3 regions of the Streptomyces sp. NPDC032721 genome follow, and region 1 is predicted to be linked to each of the others. Evidence: riboswitches for the same ligand, from Rfam matches in the RefSeq annotation. Region 1 holds a riboswitch; each other region holds the start of a gene.
The links. A riboswitch is a leader RNA that binds a small molecule or an ion and turns the genes downstream of it on or off. The one in region 1 is predicted to bind cyclic di-AMP.

Region 1 (9,512 bases):
AATCGTCGCAGTATCCACGCGATCTGAACTCGCGAAGCGGGAAGAAATAAGCTGGCAAGATATCGCTGACCATTCTCTCGTGCTCAATGAGGTAAGTGGGACAACGGACTTGACGCAGTGGCCCGAGGGTCGCCGCCCCAGCATTTCTGCCATCTGTCGAAACTTCGACGAGTGGTTGGAGGCTGTCGCGGCGAACAAAGGCGTTGGCGTGGTGCCCGAATTTGTCGGTCGCCAGCACATTCATTCCTTCGTGTCGTTCCTTACCGTGCCTGACGGTCCGCCCGTTCCCCTCAACCTCGTCTACCTGAAGCATGGCGGCCACCCTCTGACACCTCGCTTCGTCGCTATGGCCCGGGCTGCGATGAGTTCGCCGGAGGAGTCGGGTTCCGGCCTGACAGACCACAGGAACTGATCCGACGCAGCTGACCCCGCCGAGAGAGTCCGCCCAGCCCTCCCCATCGCTCCCGGCGCCGCCCCCGGCTCCAGCTGCTCGGCGGCTCTCCGCGACGGCGACAGCTGGGAACGATGGCCAGATCTGCTCGGCGAATAGGGCCTGGTCACATAGCTGGTCACCGCGGCGCCATGGTTGCATTTCTGGTTGCATTCACCCCCGTACAGCACCGTTCGGAAAGCCCACCCGCCCCAGCTCCACCGCAGGTCAGAACATCGCTACACGTCCCAGAACCCCCACACCAGAGAAATACCAGGTCAATGGCCTGATCCGGGATCCGGGTCAGGCATTGATGCGTCTCCAGTGATCGTTTGGGAGAGGATTTTGGTCGGGGCTCCCAGACAGCGCCCGGACAGGTTCCCCGAGGTCGTCTCTTCCACCGCGCCGCGATGTCTTGCGTAAGTGCTCCGGCTGGTAGTGACCGTTCCTGCGACTCGGCGCATCACTCGCCAGGGGGTAGGAATCTGCAGCTCGTAGGCCAGCACATGCGTGAGCGATGCGTGAGCGGACGGCGCCCCACTGCTTGTTTTCCGACGGATCAGGCAACAGCCGATACCTGCCCTCACCAGGTGTCCTCGGACAGAGAAGGACCTCCCGGACTCGTCCGGACGGCCCCTCCAGGACTTTTAATCCGTTGGTTGTCGGTTCGAGTCCGACATGGCCTACAGGACGAAGTGAGGGGCTTACGCCTCTGACCTGCGGGGGAGCGCCTCGACCGAGATTCTTCGGTCGGGGCGCTCCGTCGTTTGGGGCTCGCGCGCTTCAGACCGCAGCCTTGGACGGTTACCGCTGGAACAGGTTGCGCCCCACGCTCGCAGGCACCCGTTCGCGAACCGGAACGCTGTCCGGGCCGGGGCGGCTCATTCCGGGGACGGGCATCGGGTGGACGCGGTGCAGCAGCACCACCCCGTCCCGGCGCCACACCTCCTCGTGCCCGTGAGCCAGCAGGACGTCGATCCGTTGCCGCTGCTCGTCCGCCGAGGCGAAGGGGAATGCTCGTTCCTGCTCGCGCAGGAGCAGCCACTCGGCTCCCCGCGGGGTCGCGTCGGCGATGACGACGTCGGTACGGGCCGTCAGACGCGGAGCGATGTTGTTGTCCGCCTCGACGGTCGCCCCGTCGGGAATGAGCTCCGCCGCCTGGGCCAGAGCGCGCTTGTCGGCCGTGGCGCGCCAGGAATCCGGATCGAGCAGGGGCCACAGCCCGAGGAAGGCCGAAGCCGCCGTACTGGAGACGAGTGCCGTCACGGCCAGCCGGAGGGGGAGCCGATGGCTCTTGACGCTGGGTCTGGAGAGGATTCGTGGTGCCCCGGAGCGATACAGACGGGCCAGGGTCTCCAACGCGGCGGTGAGCAGGACGGGCCACAGGAAGGCGTCGTAGTGGTTGATCACCGGCCAGTGGTTGGGATTGTCGGAGAGCACCCTTTCCGCGAGCAACGGCACCGCGAGGAGGAGAGTGGGTGACCCCAAGGGGAGGAAGGCCAGCGTGCCCAGCACCCAGGCCAGCATGGTCACTTTGATGAACGGGGTGAAGGCGACCTGCGCCACCACCCACGGTTGCGTGAGCACGCGGAGCAACGCGTCGCCCGGATCCGATCCGATACGCCCGTACGACCAGTAGTAGCCGGACGGACTGCCCATCGCAGGCAGGAACCAGACGATCACCACGGCGGAGATCAGCGGCCCCGCCACCATCACCGCGAGTCCGGCCACCCTGCCCACGCGGTCCCGCGACCGGTGGGCGCGTACCGCCAGCAGGAGCCCGAACGCCCCGGCCACCAGCCCCATGTCCTCCTTGACCGCGCACAGCAGGACCGCCCACAGGGCCGCTGCGGCATAGCGGTGCGCCAGGCCCCGTTCGAGCATCAGCAGTGTGAGGGGCACCGCGAAGGCCACCTCGTGGAAGGTGGTGTACGAGGCGTTCAGCAGCGGCCAGCCCAGCGCGTACACCAGTCCGGCCCCGCCGGCTGCCCGCCGAACGACGGACGGTGCGGCGTCCGTGAAGCAGTGCTCGGCGATTCTGCGCACCAAGGGCACTCCGGCGGCGAACAGCCCGGCCTGGGCGAGGATGAGCATGCGGGGGTCGTCCCACAGCCAGTAGAGCGGGGCCAGCAGGGCGAGTACGGGGGAGAAGTGGTCGCCCAGGAGGGAAAAGCCCGGCGGGAACTCGTGGTGCACGTTCTTGATCGGCGATCTGGGCAGTTCGAAGTGGGAGTACGCCCGGATCGCCTGGTCGAAGATCCCGAGGTCGAATCCCGTCGCCCGCAACGCCGTCCAGGACTGTAACCCCAGGCCGAGACAGAGGAGGAAGCACAACAGCGTCAGCAGCAGGCCCTGGTGCTGTGGGGGGATCCCCGCCCGCTGCGCGCGAGGGGGTGCCTGTGACTGGCCGGTGGCACCACGGTCCGTGACCGTCAGGCTCCGCCCGCCACGGCGCTGTTGCGGCAGGCCGGCGGTGGCCGGGCCGGGTATTGGGCCCCGTCGGAGTCTCATGGCGACGACGCTACGGTGCCCAGCTGCGCCAGGAACGCGCCTCTGTTGCGGCCGAGTTGGGAATCACACTTGGGGTGAGCGGCGACCGTGGTTCTGGTGGCGTGCTGTGAGCGCGTTCTGGTCAGCCACGTAACGCACCATCAGCCGGGCGAGTTCCAGGCGGTCGTGCTCGGACCAGGTGGCGGTGATCTGCTCGTAGGCGTCGCGCTGGTGGCGGCGGAAGCGGGCCATCAGGTCGCGGCCCTCGGGGCTGAGGTGCAGGACCGTGCGGCGGCCGTCCTGCTGGGAGGCGGCGCGGATCAGATAGCCGGCCGCGATGCAGTCGGACACCATCCGGCTCGCCACGGAGGGGTCCACGCTCAGGTACGAGGCGACGGCGCCGACGGTGATCTCGCGGGGGGCCGGGCCGGTCGCGGGGTCCGCCGGGTCGTCGGCCGCCGCGGGCTGCTGCTCGGACTCCAGCACGATGTTGAGGACCAGGGTCCGGCTCAGGTCCTTCTGCGAGATCGGGTTCGCGACCTCCAGGAGCGAGGACCGCCGCAGTTTCCCGAACGCCGGGCCGACGGCGTTCAGCAGGTCGTCGGCGTCGGCCCCTTCGTGCTTCTTCATGGCCGCATCGTACGCAAGCTCGGTGCGTGCCGCATATATGTGTTGAGATGCAAGTGCGTGCATGGAAGCATGTATGTGGCAGTGGTCATCGGTTAGTGGTCAGTGGATTGGGGTTTGTTGTGTCTTTTCTTGTTACTGGGGCTCGGGGCAAGGTCGCCCAGGGTGTCGTCGGGCGGCTCGCTGCCGAAAGCGGCCTTCCTGTGCGTGCGGCCAGTGCCCGGCCCGCCGAGCTGGTCGTTCCGAAGGGGGTGGAGGCCGTTGAGATGCCTCTCGGGCGGCCCGAGACCTTTGGCGCCGCGCTGGACGGCGTACGGCAGGTGTTCCTCTATCCCGAGCCCGCCGGGATCCACGAGCTGATCACGGCCGCCGAGGCGGCCGGTGTCGAGCACGTCGTGCTGCTGTCCACGTCCGCCGTGCTTGCGCCCGATGCCGAGACCCATCCGATCGCGGCCCACCACCTTGAGGTCGAGCGCGCGCTCGCCGCATCGGCGCTGCCGCACACCTTCCTGCGCCCGGACGCCTTCGCGAGCAACTCCCTCGGCTGGAGCCACCCCATCGGGCAGTCGCTGCCGGTGGCCCTCGCGTACCCGGACGCGCAGATCGCGCCCATCCATCCCTCGGACATCACCGACATCGCCGTCGACGCGCTGACCGGAGGTGCCGTCGCGGGCCGGGCGGTCGAGCTGACCGGCGCCGAGTCGCTGTCCTTCCGCGAGCAACTGGCCGTCGTCGCCGAGGAGACCGGGCGCGAGGTCACCGTCGAGCAGATCGGCCGCGCCGAGGCCGCGGCGCAGATGGGGCAGTACATGCCGGAGCGGCTCGTGGGCGCGCTGCTCGACCTGTGGGAGGCCGCGCAGGACGGCCCCGCGAAGATCGCCGACACCACCGAGAGCCTGCTCGGCCGGCCGGCGCGCAGCTATCGGCAGTGGGTGCGGGAGAACGTGGGGGCCTTCGGCGGGCGGTGATCGGAGGGGTGGTCGGTGAGGTGATCGGAGAGGGGGTCGGGGAGGTGGTCGGAAAAGTGGTCGGGGGAGCTGCTCGGATGGCGTAGGGTTGTGTTCACCGACGCGGGGTGGAGCAGCTCGGTAGCTCGCTGGGCTCATAACCCAGAGGTCGCAGGTTCAAATCCTGTCCCCGCTACTGAAGAAGTAGCAGTAGGTCTGAGGCCCGGAACTCGATTGAGTTCCGGGCCTCAGGCGTTTCCGGAGACGGAGTACGGAAGTACGGAGTGCGGCGCGGGCCGTCCCCCACATGGCCGATGCCGATTCGCCCTGCGGCGCGGCTCCGGCAAGCCTGTGTGGGGAGCGGTACCGTCCGCACCCGGTGCGGACCTGGGCAGGAGAGCAGACGGTGGCGGGGTACGGGCGCGGGATCGACGAGGTCGTGGGCGGGGTGGACCCCTCCGGGCAGAAGGGCCGCAAGAGCAGGCGGTTCGTACGGGCGCTGCCGGCGCTGATGGTCGTCGGTGGGGTCGTCTTCGACACGCTCACTCCGCCCGGCTTCACCGCGTCCCCGCTCTTCGCGGCGGCCCCGCTGGTCGCCGCCCCCTTCTTCGGGCTGGCCGCCACCGTGCTGACGGTGATCGCGTCCGCACTGGCGGTGACGGGGCTGCGCATCCGTGACGACTCGTTGCTGGTGGTGCTGTCGGTGACCGAGCTGGTGACGGTGATGACGGTGGGTGCGCTGGCCGTCTTCATCAACAGGGTCGTACGCCGTGGCGACCGGCGGCTCGCGTCGGTCCGCGTCATCGCCGAGGCCGCCCAGCGGGCCGTCGTACCCACACCGCCGGAGCGCATCGGCGGGCTCCAGATCGCGGCGCGTTACGAGGCCGCCGAGGCGGACGCGTTCATCGGCGGCGACCTCTTCGCGGTGCAGGACACGCCCCACGGGGTGCGGCTGGTCGTGGGTGACGTACGGGGCAAGGGACTTGAGGCCGTCGAGGCGGTCGCCGTGGTGGTGGGCGCGTTCCGGGAGGTGGCCGAGACGGAGAGCACGCTGGAGGGCGTCGCGCAGCGGCTGGAGCGGGCGCTGGCGCGCGAGGGCACGCGGCGGGACGGGCTGGACGCGATGGAGGGGTTCACGACGGCGGTGCTCGCCGAGATCCCGCGCGGCGAGGGCGTCGTACGCCTGGTGAACCGGGGGCACCCCGAGCCGCTGCTGCTGTTCGCCGACGGCGAGGTGGAGGTACTGACGCCGGAGGAGTTCGCGCTGCCGCTGGGGATGGGGGACCTGGGGAACTGGCCGGACCGGGCCCGGGAGTTCGCGTTCCCCGGCGGGTCGACGCTGCTCTTCTACACGGACGGGCTCTCCGAGGCGCGGAACGCCGAAGGGGTCTTCTACGACCCGGCCCTGCGGCTGCGGCGCTCGCTCTTCTCCGGCCCGGAGGCCGTGCTGGAGGCGGTGACGAGTGACGTACGGGTGCACACGGGCGGCAAGCAGACGGACGACATGGCGCTGCTCGCGGTGGGGCGGCCGGGGGAGGGGCAGCCGGAGAGGCGGCGGACCGTGGAGATCGTGAAACGGCCGTGAGGCCGACGGCTGCGGAGCTGTCGGGCCGTGGGAGTTGCCGAGCCGCGGATCCGAGGTGACTACGGGTTGTCACGGGGCGTGCGCGAAGGAGCGCGCTCCGCATAACAATTGACGATCTATCAGTTGTGGAGAGTTTGCACGCACGGGAACGGGTGTGGCCGAAGGGGTGTCAAGGGGTCTTTGGGTCGCCCTACTTGATGGGCATTTGGGAGTGATGTCCTGGCCATCGGTGCGTGCGCTGCGTTAACGATCAACAGGAACGGCTTGGAATTCCACTTGTGTGTCTATTAACGTTCGATAACGCAGCGCGGTCGTCCCAGCCGTCGTCAGAGACGGCGCCGTGCGGCGTGCGCCGAATTCCGTGAGGAAACCGGGGAACCACCAATTGGGGTGAATCGGGCCGAACCTGGCTCGTAGGAGACCTTCCTGCTCCGAACCCGTCAGCTAACCCGGTAGGCGAGAAGGAAGGAAAGGAGCGCGCCTCCGTGGCGTCCAACAGGCCTGCCCCCGAAGCCCCCACAGCCCCCGCTTTCTCGTACGGGGCGTACGGCGTCCCGAACGACACCGACGGGCCGGAGGGCAACGCTTACGGCGCCTCCTACGGCAGCGGCTACGACAACAACGGCTACGGCAGCGGTCACAGCAGCGGCTACGAGAGTGGTCCCGCCGCCACCGCGACGATGCCCGCCGTGCAGACGGTCCCGCAGCAGCGCGCCGGATTCGTGGACTTCGAGGGTCCCGCCGCGTCGACCGAGGAGTGGAACCCCACCGAGGATTCCGTCGTTCCGGTCCGCGGCAAGCACCGGGTGGCCAAGCAGCGCGGCTCCCTGGCCCGCAGCTCCACCGTGCTGGGTGTCGGCGTGATCGCAGCCGTCGGCGCCGGTGGCATCGCCACCGCGCAGGACAAGCCCGCCGTCTCCATATCCCTGCCCGACCAGATCACCGAGTCGCTCGACTCCCTCGCCGACTCCCTGCCGGACGCCAAGTCCCTGCCGGGTGTCGGCGCCCTGGTGTCGGGCTCCGGGTCCGACTCCGGCTCCGAGGAGGGTTCCGGCGAGGAGCTGATGGCAGCCGCGGCTCCGGCGGCTGCTCCGGCCGCCGCCGGTGACCAGGCCGGTGCCGGTACGGGTGCCGCTGCCGGGCAGCCGACCGGGGCGGGCGAGAGCCTGCGCGCCCGCATCCTCCAGCAGGCCGAGCAGCAGCGCTCCGCCGCCGACGAGGCGGTCCAGGAGGCGGCCCGCGCCCAGGCGGTCAAGGACGCAGCCGCCGAGGCGAAGAAGCAGCGCGACGAGGCCCACGCCAAGGCCGAGAAGGCTGCCCGCGAGAAGGCCGAGGCCGAGGAGAAGGCCAGGGCGGAGGCAGCGGCGAAGGCCGAGGCCGAGCGGCTCGCCAAGCTGGCCGCCAGCTACTCGCTGCCGACCTCGGGGTACTACCTCAGCGCCACCTTCGGACAGTCCGGCTCGATGTGGTCCTCCGGGCAGCACACGGGTCTCGACTTCGCCGCTGGGGCCGGTACGCCGGTCAAGGCCGTGCACGGTGCGACCGTCAAGTCCGCGAACTACTCCGGCAGTTACGGCTACCGCATCGTCATCGAGCTCTCCGACGGCACCGAGGTCTGGTACTGCCACCTCTCGCAGATGAACGTCTCGCCCGGCGAGAAGGTCACCACCGGCGAGGTCATCGGCAACGTCGGCGCCACCGGCAACGTGTCCGGCGCGCACCTGCACCTGGAGGTGCACACCCCGGGCGGCGACGGCATCGACCCGGCGGCCTGGCTGCGCGACAAGGGCCTGACGGTCTGACGGCCTGACGCTCCGCCCCCCCGCGTACTCCCGAACTCCGGCAGTCCTGGCGCTCACCCCCCGACGCCAGGGCTGCCGGTTCGCGTTTCAGGACAGCCCGGACGGAGGCGTCGGTCGCCTCAGCGCTTGTACGGGTTGTACGCCGCCGCGTACGCCGGGTGGTACGGCGGCGGCAGCATCCGTATTCGCCCGGTCACCTGGGCCGCGTACACCAGCGCGGGCCCCGCGATCCGCTTGCGCCGCCAGAGCTCTTCCAGCAGCTCCCGCTCCCGGGCGGTGAATTCGGCGGCGGCCCCCGGCGTCGGTACGCCGCGTCGCGCGCGGTAGCGGAGGAACGCGAGCGCGGTGGCGAACCCCTCGTACTCGGAGACGGCGCGGGCGGCGGCCGGGCCGTACGACCGGGCCGCGTACCCCTGCGCCAGCGAGCGGGCCCGCATCGAGGACAGGGCGAGCGGCTCGGCCGGGTCCAGCCAGCCGGCGGCGGCGTACGAGGGAAGCTCGGCGCCGAGCAGCCGCAGTTCGCGCTGCCGGGTCCAGATCGCCAGCCAGGTCAGGAACGCGAACACCGGCACCATGAACAGCCCGTACACCGCGTAGAAGCCGAGCGGGCCGAAGGACGCCGATCCGTTCCACAGGGCGTGCATGCCCATCGCGAGCAGCAGGCCCAGCACAGGCAGCGCGATCCGGCGGATCCGCACCCAGGCACGGGCCCGGCCCCGGCGCGCGGGGGCGAGCGCGACCAGGCCGAAGCCGATGCCGGTCAGCACCGTGAACAGCGGGTGCGCGAACGGCGACATGATCACCCGGACGAAGAAGGTGCCCGCGGTCACCGAGCCGAGACCGGAGAAGCCGTACGCCTGGTCCTCGCCGAAGGCATTGCCCAGATAGAGGATGTTCTCGGTGAAGGCGAAGCCGGTCGCGGTGAAGCCCGCGATGACGACGCCGTCGACGATCCCCGTGAAGTGCCGTCTGCGGAACAGGAAGATCAGCAGGATCGCCACGGCCTTCGCGCTCTCCTCGACGACCGGTGCGACGACGGTCGCCCCCAGTGTGTCCGCCCCGTCGGGGTCCGCGGTGGCCACGGCTATCCACTGCACGGCAAAGCTGTTGGCGGTGATCGCGACGAGCGCGGCCGCGCAGGAACCCCAGGTGAACGCGAAGACCAGGTTCCGCCACGGCCCCGGCTCGACCCGGTCCAGCCAGCGGAACGCCAGCACCAGCAACGGCACGGGGAAGACCGCGAGGCCGAGCCCGACCAGGAACCCCCGGGTACCGGTCTGTTCCCGCACGAGAGCGAGCAGGACCAGCCCGGACAGGGCGAGCAGCACGATCAGCGTCGTGGCCCGCACCGCTTTGCTGCGCCAGAGGCGGCTGGCGCGCAGCCGGTGGAGCCACCGGCCCGGGAACGTACGTCGCGGCCCGTCCTGCCAGGGCGCGGGCGCCGGCAGCGCGGTGTCGGGCCACGGCCCGGGTCCCCCGGGCGCGTGGTCCGGTACCGGCGGGGCCGGGTGCGGAGGCGGGGCTTCGTACGTCTCGTACATCCAACGACCCTAACGACTGCCACTGACAGCCGCGATGCCCTGTGGACACAGCCTGTGGACAACTCGGGACGGACTGCCGGACTGCCGAGC
Region 2 (9,512 bases), on a different contig from region 1:
AGTCCTCGTGCGCGGCCCGGTAGGTGTCCGCCAGCTCGGGGTCGGTGGCGAGCCGCGCCTGCATCTCCTTCATCAGGCCGGAGCCCTCAAGGGTGCCGATCGCGCCCGTCGCCCTGGGACAGGTCATGTAGTACAGCGTGGGAAACGGCGTGCCGTCCTCCAGCCGAGGGGCCGTCTCGACCACGTCCGGGTTGCCGCAGGGGCAGCGGTGCGCGATGGCGCGCAGCCCGCGCGGCGGGCGGCCCAGCTGGAGCTTGAACGCCTCGATGTCCCTCTCGGTGGGCTCGGTGCGGGGCGTGGTCGGGGGCGGGGTGTCCATGCGTGCCTTCTGTCGTGTGTCTGCGAGGTTCTACGGGTTCTGCTGCTGCCCCCGAGGGGCCGGGGAGGTCCGTACGGGTGCGGGTGGGTGCGTGCCGGGCCCGGTTACGGCTCCTGCCGGTCGGCCTCGTCGACGCCGCCCCACACGTTCGAGTACCAGGGCTGGTCGGCCGCGTCGCCCTCGCCGGGGCGGCGGGTGGCGCCGCCCGCCTCGGGGTCGTACACCGTGAAGCCGGTCTCGCCGGGCTTCACGTAGTGAAGGTGCTCGCGGGAGAGCCGCACGATGTACGCGTCGTCCTGGAGCCTGGCCTTGGCGTCGCGCAGCTGCTCGACCCGGCGCTCGGCCTCGTTCTTGGCCTGCTCGGTCTCGGCGATCTCGGTGCGCTGGGAGAAGTACTGCCGTATCGGGTACGCGAGGGCGACCACCAGCGTGCACATCACCAGGACCAGCAGGGCCGCCCGGCCGGTGAGCCGGGAGCGGCGGGCCTGACGGCGGGTCTGGGAGCGGTAGACCCGGGCGGCGGTCTGCTCGCCGAGCAGCCGCAGCCTGGTCGTCGTGGAGAACCGGTCCTTGCCTGCCACTTGCCGCCTCCCCGTCACGCGCCTACGTCCCCGGACACGGTACGGGACCGTGGCCGGGGACGTAGGGACGACTGGCCTGCCGGCCGGGGCTACGAGGAGCGATCAGCTCTGGAGGTGATCGCTCCTCGACTGGTTCAGCCTCGACTGGTCCGGCCTTGACTGGTTCAGCCCTTGAAGCGGGGGAACGCCGAGCGGCCGGCGTACACCGCGGCGTCGTCGAGGATCTCCTCGATGCGCAGCAGCTGGTTGTACTTGGCGACGCGGTCCGAGCGGGCCGGGGCGCCGGTCTTGATCTGGCCGCAGTTCACCGCGACCGCGAGGTCGGCGATGGTGACGTCCTCGGTCTCGCCGCTGCGGTGGCTCATCATGCACTTGAAGCCGTTGCGCTGGGCGAGCTCGACGGCGTCCAGCGTCTCGGTGAGCGAGCCGATCTGGTTGACCTTGACGAGCAGGGCGTTCGCGGAGTTCTCCTCGATGCCGCGGGCCAGGCGCTCCGGGTTGGTGACGAAGAGGTCGTCGCCGACGATCTGGACCTTGGAGCCCAGCTTGCCGGTGAGGACCGCCCAGCCCGCCCAGTCGTCCTCGTACAGCGGGTCCTCGATGGAGACCATCGGGTACGCGGAGACGAGCTCCTCGTAGTACTCGGTCATCTCGGCGGCCGAGCGGGACTTGCCCTCGAACTCGTACTTGCCGTCCTTGTAGAACTCGGAGGCGGCGACGTCGAGCGCGAGCGCGATCTGCTCGCCGGGGATGTAACCGGCCTGCTTGATGGCCTCGACGATGAGGTCGAGCGCGGCGCGGTTGGACTCCAGGTTCGGGGCGAAGCCGCCCTCGTCACCGAGGCCGGTGGACAGGCCCTTGGTCTTCAGCACCTTCTTGAGGGTGTGGTAGACCTCGGCACCCCAGCGAAGGGCCTCGGAGAAGGACTCCGCGCCGATCGGGGCGATCATGAACTCCTGGATGTCGACGTTGGAGTCGGCGTGCGACCCACCGTTGAGGATGTTCATCATCGGGACGGGCAGCAGGTGCGCGTTCGGACCGCCGAGGTAGCGGAACAGCGGCAGGTCGCTGGCCTCGGACGCGGCGTGCGCGACGGCGAGGGAGACGCCCAGGATGGCGTTGGCGCCCAGCGAGCCCTTGTTCTCGGTGGCGTCGAGGTCGAACATCGCCTGGTCGATCAGGCGCTGCTCGGTCGCGTCGTAGCCGACGAGCTCCGGGCCGATCTGCTCGATGACGGCGAGGACGGCCTTCTCGACACCCTTGCCCATGTAGCGGTTGGGGTCACCGTCACGAAGCTCGATGGCTTCGAAGGCACCGGTGGAGGCGCCGGACGGGACAGCAGCACGACCCGTGCTGCCGTCGTCGAGGCCGACCTCGACCTCGACCGTGGGGTTGCCTCGGGAGTCCAGGATTTCCCGGGCTACGACGACGTCGATGGACGGCACGAGCATCTCCTTATGGGATGTGACGCTTGGGGAGGCGCCGCTGGGGGCGCACGGTGCAGGGTCGCTTTCGGCCTTGCGACAAGAGCCTAACCGGACCGGAGCCATCGGCCAGCCGATCGACCGTCCCGTGGGACGAAAAGATGCCCGAATGCCTGTAATACAGGACGAAGGACCTACTGACTTCTCACTGTCCGTGATCCCTGCGTTCACCTTTTGTACGTAAGGCGTGCGTACCCCTGCGTATCGGTGGACGTAAAAGACCCCGGCCGGGCGCGTACGGGGGGAAGTCGCGCCTGGCCGGGGTCCGGCATGGGGGTCGGCGGGGGTGGGCCGCCGCCCCCACGGGGGTCAGCTCAGGTGGAGCTGCTGACCCGGGTAGATGAGGTCGGCGTTGGAAACGACGTCCTCATTCAGGTCTGCGAGGTGCTGCCAGCCGCCCTTGACGCCCTTGGCCTCGGCGATCTTCGAGAGAGTGTCGCCGGACTTGACCCTGTACTCGCCGTCACCCTTCTTGATCTGGCCGCCGGCCTTGGACTCGACCTTGGGGACCTCGACCTTGGGGGCCTGGCGGGTCTCGCTGCGGGAAGCGGGCGCCTCTTCGCGCTTCTTCTCCACCTTCGGGGCGGACTGCTTGGCGGAGCCCGAGCCGGTGCTGACGCCCGGGTCGACACCGTCGTTGCTCAGGTTGCCGGCGCCCGCGCAGGCCCAGGCACCCGGGCCCTGCATGTCGAGCAGCTTCTCGGCGGTGGCTATCTGCTGGCCCTTGGAGGCCTGGTCGGCGCGCGGGGCGTACTGGGTGCCGCCCGCGGCGGCCCAGGAGGACTGCGAGAACTGCAGACCGCCGTAGTAGCCGTTGCCGGTGTTGATGGACCAGTTGCCGCCCGACTCGCACTGGGCGACGGCGTCCCAGGTGTCGACGGAGGCGGCGGAGGCCGTGGAGGCCCCCATCAGCGGGGCGGCTACCGCGACACCGGCGACGCCGGCGTAGGCGGCGACGCGGGTGGCCTTGGACGGACGGCGGTGCTTGCCCTTGCTGAAAAGCGACATGGATATCTCCTCACCGACGCCTTCGAGGTGAGCTGTCGGGTTCGGGCTGTGAGTTCGCCCGGTCGCTTTCCCGGTCCGCATCCGTCATGACTGCGTTCCGCTCGGCGACTTCACCCCTAGCCGTTTCCGTACGTCTCTCAACGTCCGGGCCCGGCACTTACCTTGGGTCCCCCGCTCCTGCCTACGGCGCTTTACGCGACGACTGCTCCCGGGCCCCGTCGGCAGGATTCGGCGTGACGGGTACCGGTGCTCACCGGTGGCGAGCGAGGACGACCGTAAACACAGGAGTCCCCGATGTTCAAAGAGGCACATCGGGGACATCTCACCCCTCCTTGCCCTCCTCCAACCCTCGTTTACGCAGGTCAGAAGGGGCGCAGCAGGAGCTCCCGGCAGCGACACGCCAGTTGGGGCGAAGAGACTCATGTCTCACTCGCGCAGAACCGGACATTCACCCCTGAACTACCCGTGTTTTGTGACGGTTTCCGGGTTGCCGGGTGGCTATTTCTCGCCCAGTTCGAGGTGCTGGCCAGGGCGGATGAGGTCCGGGTCGTCGCCCAGCTCGGTCCGGTTGGCCTCGTAGAGCGCCGGCCACCCGCCGGGCAGCTTCGCCTCGTCGGCGATGTGCCAGAGGTTGTCACCGGGACGCACGGTGTACGTGTCCTCGACGACGGGCCCCGCAGGGGACTTGCCGCCCCCTCGGGAGGCGTGCCGTCCGGACTCGCGGTCGTCCGTCGCGGGCGGGGCGGTGGGGTCGGTGGCGGGGCCCTCGGAGGGGCTCGCCGAACCGTCCGTACCGGGAAGGGAGTTCTCGGGGGCGGGGGTGCCCCGGTGCTTGCCGCTGCCGTTGCCGTCGCCCCGGGCGGCGTCGCCGCCGGCGGAGGCGGTGGGGTCGGGGGCGGGGGTGCCGGGGGCGGGGGTGCTCGGGAGGGGCGTGCCGGGGAGGGGCGTGCTCGGAATGGTGCCGGGCACCGAGGGGTCGGCGCTCGGGTCGGTGCCGGGGGTGGCGGCCGGGTCGGTGCCGGTGGCCGGGTCGGTGCTCGGGGTGGCGCCCGTGCCCGCGTCGGCGCCCGTGCTCGGCGACACGCTGGTGCTGGGGGTCGGCTGGACCGGCTGGGCCGGCTCGATGGGCTTGGCCGGGATGGTCGACTGCGCGGGGCCGGTCGACTCGTCCGGCCGCGCGCTCTGCCCGCCGTCCGGCGTGCCGGGTCGCGCGGACCCCGCCGCGGGTGCGGACGGGTCCTTGGACCCCGTACCGGGATCGGCGGCGTCCACCCCGCCGGAACCCGACCCTCCGCCGGAAGCGGAACCGGAGCCGGCCCCACCGCCCGGCGCGAGCCCGGATATGACGGCACAACTGGGCCACGCCTGCGGCCCTTCGGCCGCCAGCACCTTGTCCGCGATCCTGATCTGCTGCGAACGACTGGCGAGGTCGGGACGCGACGCGTACGCGCCGCCCCCGTACTGGTCCCACTTCTCCTGCGAGAACTGGAGCCCGCCGTAGTACCCGTTGCCCAGGTCGGCGCTCCACATGCCGCCGCTCTCGCACTCGGCGACCCGGTCCCAGGTCCCCGCCTCGGCCGCTCCCGCGCTGGTCGCCCCGAGGAGCGGAATCGCGATTGCGGATCCGGTCACCCCGGCCGCGACGATGAGAGCGGGTGCCTGACGCGGACGACGGTGCCGACCGTTCCCGGTACGCATGCGATTGCCTTTCAGCTGACGATGACTCGGCTTCCGGCCGTAACTGCCGAGTCGCGTGTGAAGGTAGCGGCACTCGAACACCCGTCACAAGTCAATGCAGTGCAGATAACGCGAAGGTCACATTGCTGACGGAGTGTCAACTGGACGGCCCGCCGCCGATTACTCCTGCCTTACGGAATATGCCGCCCCGCCCCGGCGGACCGGCTCGGCGGGCCCCTTGTGAGCACGCCCGGTAACGTCGTGGCGTGAACACGCCGCACCCCACTCCCGAACTCTTCACCTGGGAGTTCGCCACCGATCCGTATCCCTCGTACGCCTGGCTGCGGGAGAACTCACCCGTCCACCGGACCACTCTGCCCAGCGGGGTCGAGGCATGGCTGGTCACCCGGTACGCCGACGCTCGGCAGGCGCTCGCCGACCAGCGGCTGAGCAAGAATCCGGCACACCATGCCGAGGACGCGGCGGGCAAGAGCAAGACCGGTATCCCCGGGGAGCGCAGCGCCAATCTGATGACGCATCTCCTCAACATCGACCCGCCCGACCACACCCGGCTGCGGCGGCTCGTCTCGAAGGCGTTCACCCCGCGCCGGGTGGCGGAGTTCGCGCCCCGGGTGCAGGAGCTGGCCGACGACCTCCTGGACCGGTTCGCGGCAAAGGGCGAGGCCGATCTCATCCACGAGTACGCGTTCCCGCTGCCGATCTACGCCATCTGCGATCTGCTGGGCGTCCCCCGCGAGGACCAGGACGACTTCCGCGACTGGGCGGGCATGATGATCCGGCACGGCGGCGGCCCGAGGGGCGGGGTCGCCCGGTCGGTGAAGAAGATCCGCAACTACCTCGCCGAGTTGATCCACCGCAAGCGCGAGACGCTGGGGGACGACGACTCGGCGGACGACCTGATCTCCGGTCTGATCCGGGCCAGCGACCACGGTGAGCACCTCACCGAAGAAGAAGCCGTCGCGATGTGTTTCGTGCTTCTCTTCGCGGGTTTCGAGACCACGATCAATCTGGTCGGAAACGGGGCACTCGCCCTGATGAAGAACCCCGCTCAGAAGGCCCTTCTCCAGGAAAGCCTCGAACGCGGCGAAACCGCCCTTCTCGAAACGGGTATCGAGGAACTGCTCCGTTTCGACGGGCCGGTGGAAATGGCCACGTGGCGTTATGCGACGCAGCCGCTGGAAATCGGTGGCGTGCCGATCGCCGTCGGCGATCCGGTGCTGGTCGTACTGGCCGCCGCCGACCGCGACCCGGCGAAGTTCGACGGCCCGGACGTCCTCGACCTCGCCCGCAAGGACAACCCGCACCTGGGCTACGGCCACGGCATCCACTACTGCCTGGGCGCCCCGCTCGCCAGGCTGGAGGGCCAGACCGCCCTGGCCACTCTGCTGCGCAGGCTGCCGGACCTGGAGTTGGCGGTGGCCCCGGAGGAACTGCGCTGGCGCGGCGGGCTGATCATGCGGGGGCTCCGGGTGCTGCCGGTGGCCTTCACGCCTCGTTGACCTCCTCAAGGCCCTCCAGGGCGGCACGTGCGGCGAAGTGGCCCCCGGCGGCGGCCTTGCGGAGCCATCTGCGAGCCTCCGCCGAATTCCCGTCCTGGAGGAGCAACTGCCCCCACTGGTAGGCCCCGTAGGCGCTGCCGGACTCGGCGTCCTCTCGGATGAGATCGCAGCCCTCGCTCCGGTTTCCCTCTCTGATCAGCAGCGCGCCGAGGTTGTTCTTGGAGTACGGGTGGTTCTGCTCGGCGGCCAGCCGGTAGAGGAGCACGGCTTCCGCGCGGGACGCCTTGTCCTTGCGGCGGCTGAGCAGCATCGCCAGGTTGTGCATGGACCTGGTGTCTCCGGCGAGTACGCCCACGCGGTACCAGTACTCGGCCTCTTTCGGATCGCCCGCGTCGAGGAGGAGGCCTCCCAGGTTGGCGGCGGCCTCGTCTCGGTAGTTTCCCTCGGCCGCCTGACGGTAGCGGCGCAGCGCTTCGTCCACGCTGCTGGTGCCCACCAGCATGTTGCCGAGGCGGTAGGCGGCCTCCGAGTTGCCGGCGTCCGCGGCGACGCCGAGCCATTGTTCGGCCTGGTCGCGCAGGATGAGGCCCAGCGTGCAGGCGGCCTCGTTGTCCCCCTCCTTCGCGGCCATTTCGAGGTACTTGACCGCCTCCTGCTCATGACCTGGCCCCTCGGCGAGCAGCGCGCCGAGTTCGGCGGCGGCCTCCACACTCCCGGAGTCGGCCGCCCTGCGGTACCAGTCCATGGCCCCGGTGATGTCCGACATGAACCTTCCGAGTGCGGTCATGGCGGTCAGGTCTCCGGCTTCCGCGCGCGGGCGCAGGAATGCGCAGTACCCGGCCTCCAGAGCGTCCCGGTCGACCCCATCCATGTCCGTCACTTCGGCGAGTACGTGTTCCCAGACCTCGGCGGACACCGGCTCCGCTTCGGCGGTCAGCGCCCCGTGCACCCGCCAGGTTCCGAGGTTTGGGCCCGGTACGAGCAGGCTCAGGCCGGGGACGCCGAAGTGGTCGGCGGTTGCCCAGGCGAGTGCCTCGTCGAAGGACTCCCGGGAGAGGTCGCAGTCCCTGGACGGAGCCTTCTCGTGCAGGCGTACGAGCAGGGCCTCCGGTACGGGGTGCCGTACGCCGCAGCGGAAGAGGTTCACGGCCGCCTGGACCAGGAGGCGGCCCCGGGGGTGCTTGTCGCGGTTGCCCGGGCGCTGCCACTCCTCGTCCATGAGGTGGCCGAAGGCCAGATGGGCCGGGACGCCCTCGGTTCCGTACTGCTCGCACGCCTCGCTCAGCCGGGGGTCGTACGGGGACTCCCCCGCCCGCGCGAGTTCCTGACGGCTCCAGCGCCGGTCGAGCTCGACCGTCTGCGCCATCGACAGCACGCGTTCGGTGCGGTCCTTGTAGTAGTCGTCGGCGTCCATGGTCGCGAACACCACCGCGCCGAGGGCCGTCAGCTGGGTCACCAGGTTCTGGGTCAGGCCGCGTTGACCGCGATGCCCGCTCAGTTCGTCGAGCCACAGGACGTACTTGGCCGGCCGTGGTTCGTCGGCCCCGACGGCCAGCGGGCGGAAGACGCCGAGCTGGGTCCTGAGCGTGCCGGGCAGGACGCGCAGGTCGTCACCCGGTTCGGGGGCGTACATCCGGTGTCCGTCGAGCTGGGTCACCGCGTGCCAGGCGGTGTACGAGATGCCGGAGAGCCGCTTGCCGAGGAGCAGGACGAGGCCGCCGCGCTGGAGCTTGCCGAGGAGTTCGGCGTCGCGGTCGCGCGTGACGTACGAAGGAATGGCGGGCATCGAGGGGACCTGGCGGGCGAGGCGTACGCCGAACTCGGTGGGGGCGACCGAGGCGACCGGGCGCCAGTCCTCCGGGGCGGGCGGCGGGGTGGGGTGGGAGTAGGTGTGGGAGTAGTTGTTCTGGACGGCGATGAGGTCGCCGCCGTGGAGGTCGTTGCCGGTGAGGTCGACGTAGTCGCCCTCGACCTGGTGGTGGATGGGGACGGTGTAGCCGGCACGCGTCACGGACGGGGGGACGTGGATGTCGGGGAGGTCGACACCGAAGGGCTTCTCGGGCCATTCCCGCGCGGTGTCCCGGGCATCGCCGGTGTCGTGGCTGCCTTGGGTGTCGAGCGCGTCGAGGATCCCGCGTACCTGCGCGATCCTGTCGGGGTTGGCCTCTTCGAGGTCCGACAGCCAGTCCCGCCAGTTGCCGTGCTTTTCACCGGCGTCGATGCTCGGCAATGTCAGGGCATGGGTCGTGCCCGTTCCGTCGGCCGCGTTCTCCAGCTTCCTGCGGACGAGGTCCCGCTCGGCGGACTTCGCGGCGCGCGCCAGCCTGTGCGCCAGGACATCCAACTCCGTTGCCACGCGCGCCCCCTACAGCACTAGAACGGCCCTGTTGTCAGCCTACTGAGCCGTGCTTCCCTTCAGCGCCGCACGCAGCTCCGCGAGGGTCTGGACGGCGGGCCAGTATCCGCTTTCGGCGGCCTCGGTCAGTTCTCGTACGCCGTCGGCCATCCGGCCGCGAGCGAGGTGGAGGCAGGCCAGTTCGAGTGCCGCGTGACCGTTGCCCGCTTCCGCCGCCGCACTCAGCCAGTGGTCGGCGCGCTCGCGCAGGAACCTGCCCAGCAGGATTGCCGATCTCCGGTTGCCCGCGCTCGCGGCGGACTCCAGGTAGCCGATCGCACCCGCCTCGTCGGAGCCTTGGTCGAGCAGCAGCTCGCCCAGAGCTCCGGCCGCCTCGACGCTTCCGGCGTCCGCCGCCTTGCGGTACCAGTGCTCCGCCTCCGCGGGGTCTTCCGCACCTTCCCGGAACTTGGCGAGCATGATCATGGCGTCCAGGTCTCCCGCCTTCGCGCGCGGGCGCAGGACGCTGGAGAAACGGTCCACCAGGCCGACCTGGTCGAGTCCGCTCTCCTGGGCCGCCTCTACGAT
Region 3 (9,512 bases), on a different contig from region 1:
GTTCTCCTGGTTGCGCCGCTTGGGCAGGCGGGGCTTGCTGACCCTGCCCCGTACGGCACCCTCGGCGGGCGGCCTTGCCGCGCTGTGCACCGGCTCGGCAGGGACCACGAACTCCGGGGGTGCCGTGAGGCCGTGGGTGACGCCGGGCACCGCGGCCGCCGGGGTGGGCCGGTCCGCCCGGTCGCCCCGGACGGGCAGCGGACTGCTGCCCGTCGTCCCGGCCGGGGACCCGGTGGACCTGGGCCGCTCCTCACGGGGCGCGGGCGACGGCCCGCCGGGGTGCGTGTGCACCGGCGGTACGGGCCGGCTCGGGTCGGACTGCATCGGGCCGGACTGACTCGGGGCGGACTGCCGCGGGTCGGACTGCATCGGGCCGGGCTGCCGTGCATCGGGCGCCGCACCGGATATCGGGGGGCGGTCGCCCTGCGACTGGGCGGGCACGCCTCCGTGCACTCCGCCGCCCGACTGGCGTGACGTACCGGCTCCCGCGGTTTCGTGGTCGCCGCCCAACAGGCCCTCCGGGAGGACGAGTACGGCCTGCACTCCGCCGTAGATGTTGTTCTGCAGGCGGACCGCGATGCCGTGTCGGCGGGCCAGCGCGGAGACCACGAAGAGTCCGATCCTGCCGTCCTGGAGCAGGTGCTGCACATTGACCTGGTCGGGGTCGCTGAGCAGGGCGTTCATCTTGTTCTGCTCGGTGACCGGCATGCCAAGCCCCCGGTCCTCGACCTCGATGGCCAGGCCCGCGGTGACGAACTGGGCGCGCAGCAGCACGGTGGTGTGCGGGGCGCTGAACACCGTGGCGTTCTCCACGAGTTCGGCGAGCAGGTGGATGATGTCGGCGACCGCGTGGCCGCGCAGGGTGCCGTCGATCGGCGGTACGAGTTTGACCCGGGAGTACTGCTCGACCTCGGCGATCGAGGACCGCATGACCTCGCTCATGGAGACCGGGTTGGACCACTGGCGCCGTGAGATGGCCCCGCCGAGCACGGCGAGGTTCTCGGCGTGCCTGCGGATCCGGGTGGCCAGGTGGTCGACCTGGAAGAGGCCCTTGAGCAGGTCGGGGTCCTCCACCTCGTTCTCCAGCTCGTCGAGGAGCTGGATCTCGCGGTGGACCAGCGACTGGAGCCGCCTGGCCAGGTTGACGAAGACCTCGACCTTCTGGTCCGTACCGGCGCTGCTGGAGAACTGGGAGGCCTGTACGACGGCGGTCACCGCCGCGTCGTGGGCGCGGCCCAACTCCTGTTCCAGCAGGCCGAATTCGTCACCGGTACGGGTGAGCCCCGGCGGCACGGTGCGCCGGATGTCGGGACTCTCGCCGCGCCGCAGCCGGTCCACCACGGCGCGCAGCTCGTCCTGGCTGCGCGCACTGGTGCGGCGCAGCTCGTTGCACCGTGCGAACACGGTGCGCGCGGTGCGGTGGGCGGCCAGCGCAGCGGTGCCGACGGCGAGTGCGGCGAGCACGGCGGCCACAGCGAGCCCCGCCCATAAGCTCTGGGTCGGCCGGGTGCCGGTCGTGCGGACGGTGTAGAGCACCGCGCCCGCGCCGCTCAGGGCGACGACCACCGCCGGCAGTACGGCCGCGCGGAGCAGCTGCGGACGTACGTGCGCCTCGGGAGCGGACACCACCGGGGGGCGGACCCCCGACCGGCCGTGCCGCCCGCCCTCGCGGCGGTCTGCTCGCGCGGAGGGTGCGCGAAGATGAGACATCAGCGTCCTCGGTACGTGGGGCCCCAGGGATTCGGCATGGCGGGGCCCGCCTGGTCAGGGCTGGGCTCAACTCGGGTGATGCGGGCCCCCGTTGATCACCGGGCACTCACAGTAGTCGGGAACATTCCATGAGTGATGGGCAGTTGCCAAACTTGCCCATGCGGGGTCCCGCTCTGGTATGAGGCGTCGTACGGGGATACGAAAAGCGACCGCCCGAAAACGGTCGCAGGGGTCGGACGCGAGTTCGAAAGTCCTGCCGGACACGGGAAACGCGAAAGGCCCTGCCCTCCCCACATCGGGGAAGGCAGGGCCTCGGCTCAGCTCGTCCCGCTGTACGTCAACGTCAGCGCCAGCAGCCGCCGTGAGCGTCGGCGGGGTGCCCGCTCACCTCTCCGCCGCAGGTGCGAGTTCGCCCCGGTCCGCCGCCTGCTCGCGCGCGGCCTCCCCGGTTCCCGTGCGCCAGTGCCGTACGACGGGCGAGGAAACGCTCCGCCACCACGGCGCGTCGGGCAGCGCCCCGGCGGGCTCGAAGGGCTCCCCGGGGCAGGGGAACGCCACCGGCTGCTCCACGTCCGCCGCCGCGTCCTTCGTCCACTCCGCCGGTTCCGCCCACGGGTGCGGGGCCAGGTTGAAGGTGCCCCAGTGGATGGGGAGCAGGACACCCAGCGGGCTGCCGCCCTGGAGGTCGAGGTGGGCGCGCAGGCCCTCCTCGGGGGTCATGTGGATGTCCGGCCAGTGCGGGCTGTAGGCGCCGATCTGGATCATCGTGAGGTCGAAGGGGCCGTGCGCGGCGCCGATGTCGCGGAAGCCCTCGAAGTAGCCCGTGTCTCCGCTGTGGTAGATCCGGTGCTCGGGTCCGGCGACGGCCCAGGACGCCCAGAGGGTGTGCTGCTGGTTGCGCAGGCCGCGGCCGCAGAAGTGCCGGGCGGGGGTCGCGGTGAGGGTGAGTGAGGCGACCTCGGTGGACTCGTTCCAGTCGAGTTCGCGGATGCGGCCCGTCGGTACGCCCCAGTGCTCCAGGTGGGCGCCGACGCCGAGCGGTACGGCGAAGACGGTGTCCGTCCTGGTCAGCGCCTTGATGGTGGGCATGTCGAGGTGGTCGTAGTGGTCGTGCGAGATGACGACGGCGTCCACCGTGCCCAGCGAGGCCAGCGGTACGGGCGTCGGGTGCATCCTCTTGGGGCCCGCGAAGTCGAACGGGGAGCAGCGCTCGCCCCAGACCGGGTCGAAGAGCACCCGGCTGCCGTCGATCTCGGCGAGCACCGTGGAATGGCCCATCCAGGTGATGCGGAGCCCCGAGACCGGCGGCTCGGCGGTGTCGGCGAGCGTGGTCGCGTACACGGGGACGGTGCCGTCGGGGGAACGCAGGACGCGCTCCTCCTTGCGGAAGTAGGTGGAGAGCAGCTCGCGGGTGGAGCTGGAACTGGGTCTGCTCCGGGTGCCCTCGGGGTTCTGGAAAACGCCGTCGGCGAAGTTCGGCGAACGGCGGATGCGCTCCATCCGCTCCCCTGTCGCGTCGGCTCCGAACGCCGCGGTCCGCAGCCCGCGCAGCTTCTCGCGCAATGGCTTCAGCGGGGAATCCGCAGTGGTCACGGCACCTCCAAGGGGTTCGTCGTTCATTCCATTATGTGCACCCTGTGCTACGTCGGGGACACGGGCCCGTTACCGGAGGACGCACGTTCGCGGTCGCTCCGGGAACGGACGGCGGTGGCCACCGCGGCCCTCGGCGCATCCGGGGGATGCCTTACGAGAACGTGACGGGGCCCCGCCCTATGCCCGCTCCGGGCACTATTCCGGTGGCGGTCAGTCCAGCTCGTAGACCGCCGTCACCATGACCTCGTCCTGGATCTCGCCGGGTGCCACGGGCATTTCGTCGGCCATCGCCCCGGGCGGCATGGCCACCGGGCGCGGGCGCCCGCTCTCCGACTCGCTGATCGAGACGAGACGGCCCAGCGTGCGGCCGCTGAGCTCGGCGTGCTGCTCCGCCTTGGCGCGAGCGCTCAGGTGGGCGGCCTTGCGGGCCTCGGTGCGCAGCGCGGTGGGGTCGGCCACGTCGAAGGAGATGCCGCCGATGCGGCCCGCCTCGCCCGCGGCGTCCATCGCCGCCTGGACGACGGCGCCGGTACGGGCCAGGTCGCGGACCCGGACCGAGAAGTTCTGGCCGGCCTGGTAGCCGGTCACCTTGGACGGGGCGTTCTGCTGCTGGTAGACCGCGTTGAGGGAGAGGCTTTCGGTACGTACGTCGCGGTCGGCGACGCCCTGCTTGCGGACGGCGGCGAGCAGTGCCTCGGAGGCCTTCGCCTGCGCGGCGAGCGCGGCCTTGGCGGTGGGGGCGGTGGTCTCGACGCCCAGGCTGATGATCGCCATGTCGGGGGCGGCGGCGGCAGCGCCCTCCCCGGTGACGGTGACCGTGGACGGCACGGGCCGGGCTGCCGCCGCCGGGGCTGCCGGAGCCGCACCGGACAGGGCCGCGGCGGGCAGCGCCGCGCTGACCAGCAGACCACCGGTGAGCGCGGCCACGGTCAGGGCCCGGGACAGGGGCAGGGACGCCCGGGACAAGGGCAGGGGCAGGGAGACGGACATGGTGACGGATCCTTCCGAGGGGGACGGGCTGACGGGCGGGCCCGGAAGCGGGCTCGCGACGGAGCGGGGACATCCCAGCACCGCCCGGCCCCCCACTGGCCGCGCCACTCCCACCGCCGTACCGAAATTCACCTCGCGGGCCGGTGACACGGCCTTTTCACACCTGCTCCCGCCCGGGCACGGGCCCCGGCCGCACCCCGCATACTGGGGCCCGTCGGGGAGACCAGGGGCATGGGAAGGGGAGCACTGTGGTGCAGCAAGGGCAGTGGGACGGCGACGGCGGTCTCGACGTCCTGGTGATCGGCGGCAGCGGTGTGGACACGGTCGTACGCGTCGACGCCCTGCCCGTCCCGCTCGCGGACTCCGTCGGCGTGGCCCCCATCCGCGAGTGGCCGGGCCACACCGGCGGCAACGTGGCGCTGGGCTGCCGGGCACTGGGGCTGGACGTGAAGTTCCTGGACGTCATCGGCGACGACTGGATCGGCGGCCAGGTGCGCGAGCGGATGGCCAAGGGCGGGGTCGACTTCGAGCCCCTCGTGTCGGCCGCCGGCACCAGGCGGGCCGTCAACCTGGTGGATCCGGCGGGCCGCCGGATGTCGTTCTACGACGCCCGTGACCCCGAGGACCTGCGGATGCCCCGGGACTTCTTCCTGCCCCATCTGCGGCGCGCCCGGCACGCACACGTGTCGATCATGGGCTTCGCCCGCCACCTGCTCGACGACATCGTGGAGTCGGGCGTTCCGCTCTCCACGGACCTGCACGACTGGGACGGTGTCGCCGACCACCACCGGGCGTTCGCGCTCCGGGCCGACCTGGTGTTCCTGAGTGCGGCGGGCGCGGGCGAGCGGATCGGCGAGGTGATGCGGGAGATCCTGCGCGAGGGCCGGGCCGGGGCCGTGGTCGCGACGGCGGGCGCGGGCGGCTCGTACCTGCTGACCCGCGACGGCGGCAGCACCCCGCGCCACGTCCCGGCGACGGTCCCGCCCGCCCCGGTGGTGGACTCCAACGGCGCGGGCGACGCGTACGTCTCCGGGTTCCTGTACGGGCGGCTGTCCGGCCGCCCCCTGGAGGAGTGCGCCCGGCTGGGCGCGCTGGCCGGGGCCTACGCCTGCACCGTCGACGGGAACACGTCCCTGATCGGCCCCGAACAACTCACCCCCTGATCACCCCCTGACTCTCCGTCAGAGAGGCATCAGGTCCGGCCGTTTGGCCTCCACGTGGTCGCCGGAGCTCTCGCCGCGCAGCCGTCGTCCGATCCACGGTACGAGGTGCTCGCGCGCCCACTGGATGTTGTCGCGGCGCGCTTCGAGCGTGCCGCGCGGCGGCAGCACCGGCCACGGCTCGTCCGGATCGGCGGGGATCTCCAGGCCGAGCACCTGTCCGGCCCGCAGGGCGACCCGGGTGTGGCCCTCCGGCGAGAGGTGCAGCCGGTCGGAGTCCCAGGCGCGCCGGTCCTGCACGGACTTGAGCGACCACAGGTCGAGGACCGGGCAGTCGTACCTGTCGGCGATGGAGCGTACGTGCGCCGAGTAGGTGGCGACCTTGCCGCGCAGATGGCGCAGCACCGGGACGCCCCGGGTGTCGAAGCCGGTGGTGACCATGACCGTGCCGACGGCGTTGGTCAGGTCGGCGACGGCCTTCTCGAACCGTTCGGCCACGTCGTCGGGGTCGGTGCCGGGCCGGATGATGTCGTTGCCGCCCGCACAGAAGCTGACCAGGTCGGGGGCGAGTTCCCTGGCCCTGGGGACCTGGTCGGCCACGATCTGGTCGAGGAGTTTGCCCCGTACGGCAAGGTTCGCGTAACGGAAGGTGTGCTCGGGTACCCGGTCGTCCAGGAGGACGGCCAGCCGGTCGGCCCAGCCGAGGTACGCGCCGTCGGGCCCGGGGTCGCCGACCCCTTCGGTGAAGCTGTCCCCGATCGCCGCGTACGACCCGATGGTGCCTGCGCTGAATGATCTCGAATCGTCTGCCACGTCGACACATCCTTCACTTCCGCAAGTGACCTACGCCACCGTAGGGAGGGGGTGACGGAGGGTGAGATATGCCACCGGTCAAGATTCATTCAACCCGGAATACGCAGGGGGGCCTCGCGCCGCACGCGTTCCGCCCCCGTACCGGGCCGGTACGGGGGCGGAACGAAGGGGTGGCGGGCACGGGGCCGTACGGGTCAGTGCCCGTGCGACGGCCGGTGCGTCGGCCCGTACGCCGGCCCGTGCGTCAGAGCGAGACGCCCTTCTGGCGCAGGTAGCTCAGCGGGTCGACGTCCGAGCCGTAGCCGGGGCCGGTGCGGATCTCGAAGTGCAGGTGCGGCCCGGTGGAGTTGCCGGTGGAGCCGGAGTAGCCGATCTGCTGGCCGCCGGAGACGCTCTGGCCGGAGCGCACGTTCAGGGCGGACAGGTGGGCGTACTGCGAGTAGTGGCCGTCGTTGTGCCGGATGACGACCTCGTTGCCGTACGCGCCGCCCCATCCGGCGGAGACGACGGTGCCCGCGCCGACGGCCTTGACCGAGGTGCCGGAGGAGGCCCGGAAGTCGACGCCGGTGTGGTAACCGCTGGACCAGCTGCCGCCGGAGGCGCGGTACGAGGTGGAGACGCCGGACGGCACGGGCGCGGTGAAGCCGCTGCGCGAGCCCGAACCGCTGGACTGCCCACGGGGCTCGGTGCGCGACTCGGTGCGCTGCTCGGCCCGCTGTTCCTTGCGCTTCTCCGTACGCTGCTGGCGCTGCTCGGCCCGCTGCTCCTTGCGCTTCTCGGTGCGCTCGACGGCCTTGCGCTCGACGGGCGCGGACTTCTGTCCCGCACCGGCGGCCGGGGCGGCCGCGCCGCCGGGGGCCTTCGCGCCGATCGAGAGCTTCATGCCGGGGAGGATCAGCGACGGGTCGCCGCCGACCACGGTCCGGTTGTCCTCGTAGAGCTTCTGCCAGCCGCCGCGCACCTTCTCGGCCGCGGCGATCTTGGAGAGGTGGTCGCCGGTGACCACGGAGTACGTACGGGTGGCCTGGCGCGCGGAGTCGGCCTTGGGCGCGGACGCCGGGGCTGCCTTCGGGGCGGCCTCGGGCGCCGCCGTGCGCTGCTGCGGAATCTGGATCTGGGGGGCCTGCTGGGCCACGGACCGGGCCGCCTGGCCCGGTGCGGCGGCGGGGGCAGCTGCCGGTTCGGCGGCCTGCGCGCCGGTGGCGCCGATCAGCGGGAGGGCCAGTGCCGCACCGCCCGTACCGGCGGCGACGAAACCGCGGGTGAGCGAGGAACTGGGCTTCGGTCGGCGGTGCTTACCCTTTGCAGGCATGACGGATTCCTCTCCGGCGCCTGCGAGGTGAGCTGTCGGGTTCGGGCTGGAGATGCCCGGTCGCGCTCTCGTCGAGCGCGGCTTCACCCCAAGCCGTTCCGGTCGACTCGCGTCTTCCGGTGCCGGCGTACTACCTGGGTCCCCCGCTCCTGCCACACGAAGAAATATGGGTGCGGATGGCCGGGCGGTGGCAGGATTCGGCGGTCCACCCGGGTTGACGGTGAACGTAAGCGAGTGGAGGCCGCCGGAACAAGCCGTTCCCTTCTTCTCCTTCCCGCGAGCACCTCATCTCCATGATTTTCACGTCGCCCCACAACTGCCCCGCTGCCCGTTTTCCGTACCTGGCCTGCCATTTGACGCCTCGGCAGCAGGGGCGCCACGGCTCCCTATGATCCTGCTCACTCCGCACCCGGACCTCGCCCACGCAAAAGCCTCAGCATTCACCAAAGCACTCAATTCGGTCGGACGACGCCGGTCCGTCCGGCCCCCGAAGCCCTCAAGTGCCGCACAAATCCCCATTAGTTGCCCGAGGTATCCATGTCGGGCCATGTCGTATCGTCGAAACGCGCCCTCGTCGGCCATCGCGACCGGCGACACCGAACGACCCTTGAGGAGCACTCGTGACCCAGCAGGTGCCGCAGGTCCCCGCCCCGTCGTCGTCCGCCGATGCGGAGCCCGAGCTCGCCGGGGTACGGAACTTCCGTGACGTGGGCGGCCTGCCGACCGACGACGGGCGGCTGACCCGGTACGGACGGCTGTTCCGCAGCGGCCACCTGGCGCACGCCACCGGCCCCGACACCGAGTTCTTCAACTCCCTGGGCCTGCACACGATCTTCGACTTCCGCAACGCCGCCGACCAGAAGCTGGAAGGCCCGGACGTCGCGCTCACCGGCGTGCGGAACGTGAACATACCGCTCAGCGACCCGGCCGACGGGACGGAGTTCTGGCGGATGGTGCGCGACGGGAGCATGGACCAGCTGCGGGAGATCCTCGACGACGGCAAGGCCGCCCGCCGGATGACCGAGTCGTACCGCCGGATGATCGAGGAGCGGACCGCCGAGCACAGCCGGGTGCTGCACGCGCTCGCCGAGGACAGCGTCCCCGCACTGATGCACTGCGCGGCGGGCAAGGACCGCGCGGGTCTGGCCATCGCGGTGACGCTGCTCGCGGTGGGGGTCCGGCGGGAGGCGATCACCGCCGACTACCTCAAGTCGAACGACCCGCACCGCCGCTACAAGGTCCGCCGCAGCAGCACGTCCCCCGAGGCGATGAACGACGAGGTGATGGGCCTGCTCGCGCCGCTCTTCGACGCCCGCGTGGAATACCTCGACGCGGCGTTCACCGGCATCGAGGAGATCTGGGGCGACACGGAGACGTACCTGACCCAGGGCCTGCGCCTCTCCCCCGCCACCCGTGAGGCGCTGCGCGAGCGCCTCACCTCGTGACCCCTCGCGCTCAGCCCTCGCCGCCCAGCGTGAAGAGCAGGTAGATGAAGGCCGCGAAGACGTGCCCGACGGCGACATAGAGGAAGACCCGGAGGACCAGGCCGCGCGGGGCCCGGTCCTCCACGAAGCCGAGCACCCCGGTCGACCGGCCGGCACCGTCGTTCCAGTCGGCCTTCTTGCCGTCACCGGCCGTCTCGGAGCGGGCCATCTCGTCGGCGGCCCTGGCGATCGCGGCCATCGCGGCGTTCTGTGACTCGGTGAGCTCCGCCATCTCATGACTCCTGGGGCAGGCAGAGACCGGCAGCGGTGCTCTGCATCAGTGTGTGGACGAAAAGCAGCTCGGCCCCGCCCGGGTTCACCGCGGTGATCCGGTGCGGCGTGAGCGAGTCGAAGTGGGCACTGTCGCCCGCGTCCAGGAGGTGGACGCTCTCCCCCAGGACCAGCCGCAGCCGCCCTTCCAGGACGTACAGCCATTCCTCCCCGGGATGG

Region 2: linked by a shared signal. The riboswitch ahead of ACZ5PB_RS16385 (transglycosylase family protein) and the one ahead of ACZ5PB_RS34930 (M23 family metallopeptidase) in region 1 are both predicted to bind cyclic di-AMP.
Region 3: linked by a shared signal. The riboswitch ahead of ACZ5PB_RS00460 (M23 family metallopeptidase) and the one ahead of ACZ5PB_RS34930 (M23 family metallopeptidase) in region 1 are both predicted to bind cyclic di-AMP.

What each region holds. Positions count from the first base shown of each region.
Region 1 is NZ_JBVIMX010000021.1:143,302-152,813, forward strand. Features, by position in the region: gene ACZ5PB_RS34900 (LysR family transcriptional regulator) at 1-412, shown strand, start outside; gene ACZ5PB_RS34905 (DUF2079 domain-containing protein) at 1,235-2,941, opposite strand; gene ACZ5PB_RS34910 (MarR family winged helix-turn-helix transcriptional regulator) at 3,005-3,550, opposite strand; gene ACZ5PB_RS34915 (NAD(P)H-binding protein) at 3,670-4,515, shown strand; tRNA gene ACZ5PB_RS34920 (tRNA-Met) at 4,617-4,690, shown strand; gene ACZ5PB_RS34925 (PP2C family protein-serine/threonine phosphatase) at 4,874-6,079, shown strand; cyclic di-AMP (ydaO/yuaA leader) riboswitch at 6,420-6,553, shown strand; gene ACZ5PB_RS34930 (M23 family metallopeptidase) at 6,565-7,881, shown strand; gene ACZ5PB_RS34935 (PrsW family intramembrane metalloprotease) at 8,001-9,422, opposite strand.
Region 2 is NZ_JBVIMX010000007.1:65,247-74,758, forward strand. Features, by position in the region: gene ACZ5PB_RS16370 (DUF501 domain-containing protein) at 1-319, opposite strand, end outside; gene ACZ5PB_RS16375 (FtsB family cell division protein) at 424-900, opposite strand; gene eno (phosphopyruvate hydratase) at 1,065-2,351, opposite strand; gene ACZ5PB_RS16385 (transglycosylase family protein) at 2,694-3,392, opposite strand; cyclic di-AMP (ydaO/yuaA leader) riboswitch at 3,395-3,591, opposite strand; gene ACZ5PB_RS16390 (transglycosylase family protein) at 3,891-5,024, opposite strand; gene ACZ5PB_RS16395 (cytochrome P450 family protein) at 5,336-6,589, shown strand; gene ACZ5PB_RS16400 (tetratricopeptide repeat protein) at 6,576-8,945, opposite strand; gene ACZ5PB_RS16405 (tetratricopeptide repeat protein) at 8,985-9,512, opposite strand, start outside.
Region 3 is NZ_JBVIMX010000001.1:98,949-108,460, forward strand. Features, by position in the region: gene ACZ5PB_RS00435 (sensor histidine kinase) at 1-1,710, opposite strand, end outside; gene ACZ5PB_RS00440 (MBL fold metallo-hydrolase) at 2,095-3,303, opposite strand; gene ACZ5PB_RS00445 (SIMPL domain-containing protein) at 3,514-4,293, opposite strand; gene ACZ5PB_RS00450 (carbohydrate kinase family protein) at 4,587-5,456, shown strand; gene ACZ5PB_RS00455 (SGNH/GDSL hydrolase family protein) at 5,475-6,266, opposite strand; gene ACZ5PB_RS00460 (M23 family metallopeptidase) at 6,511-7,578, opposite strand; cyclic di-AMP (ydaO/yuaA leader) riboswitch at 7,583-7,761, opposite strand; gene ACZ5PB_RS00465 (tyrosine-protein phosphatase) at 8,199-9,023, shown strand; gene ACZ5PB_RS00470 (DUF6126 family protein) at 9,034-9,294, opposite strand; gene ACZ5PB_RS00475 (helix-turn-helix domain-containing protein) at 9,296-9,512, opposite strand, start outside.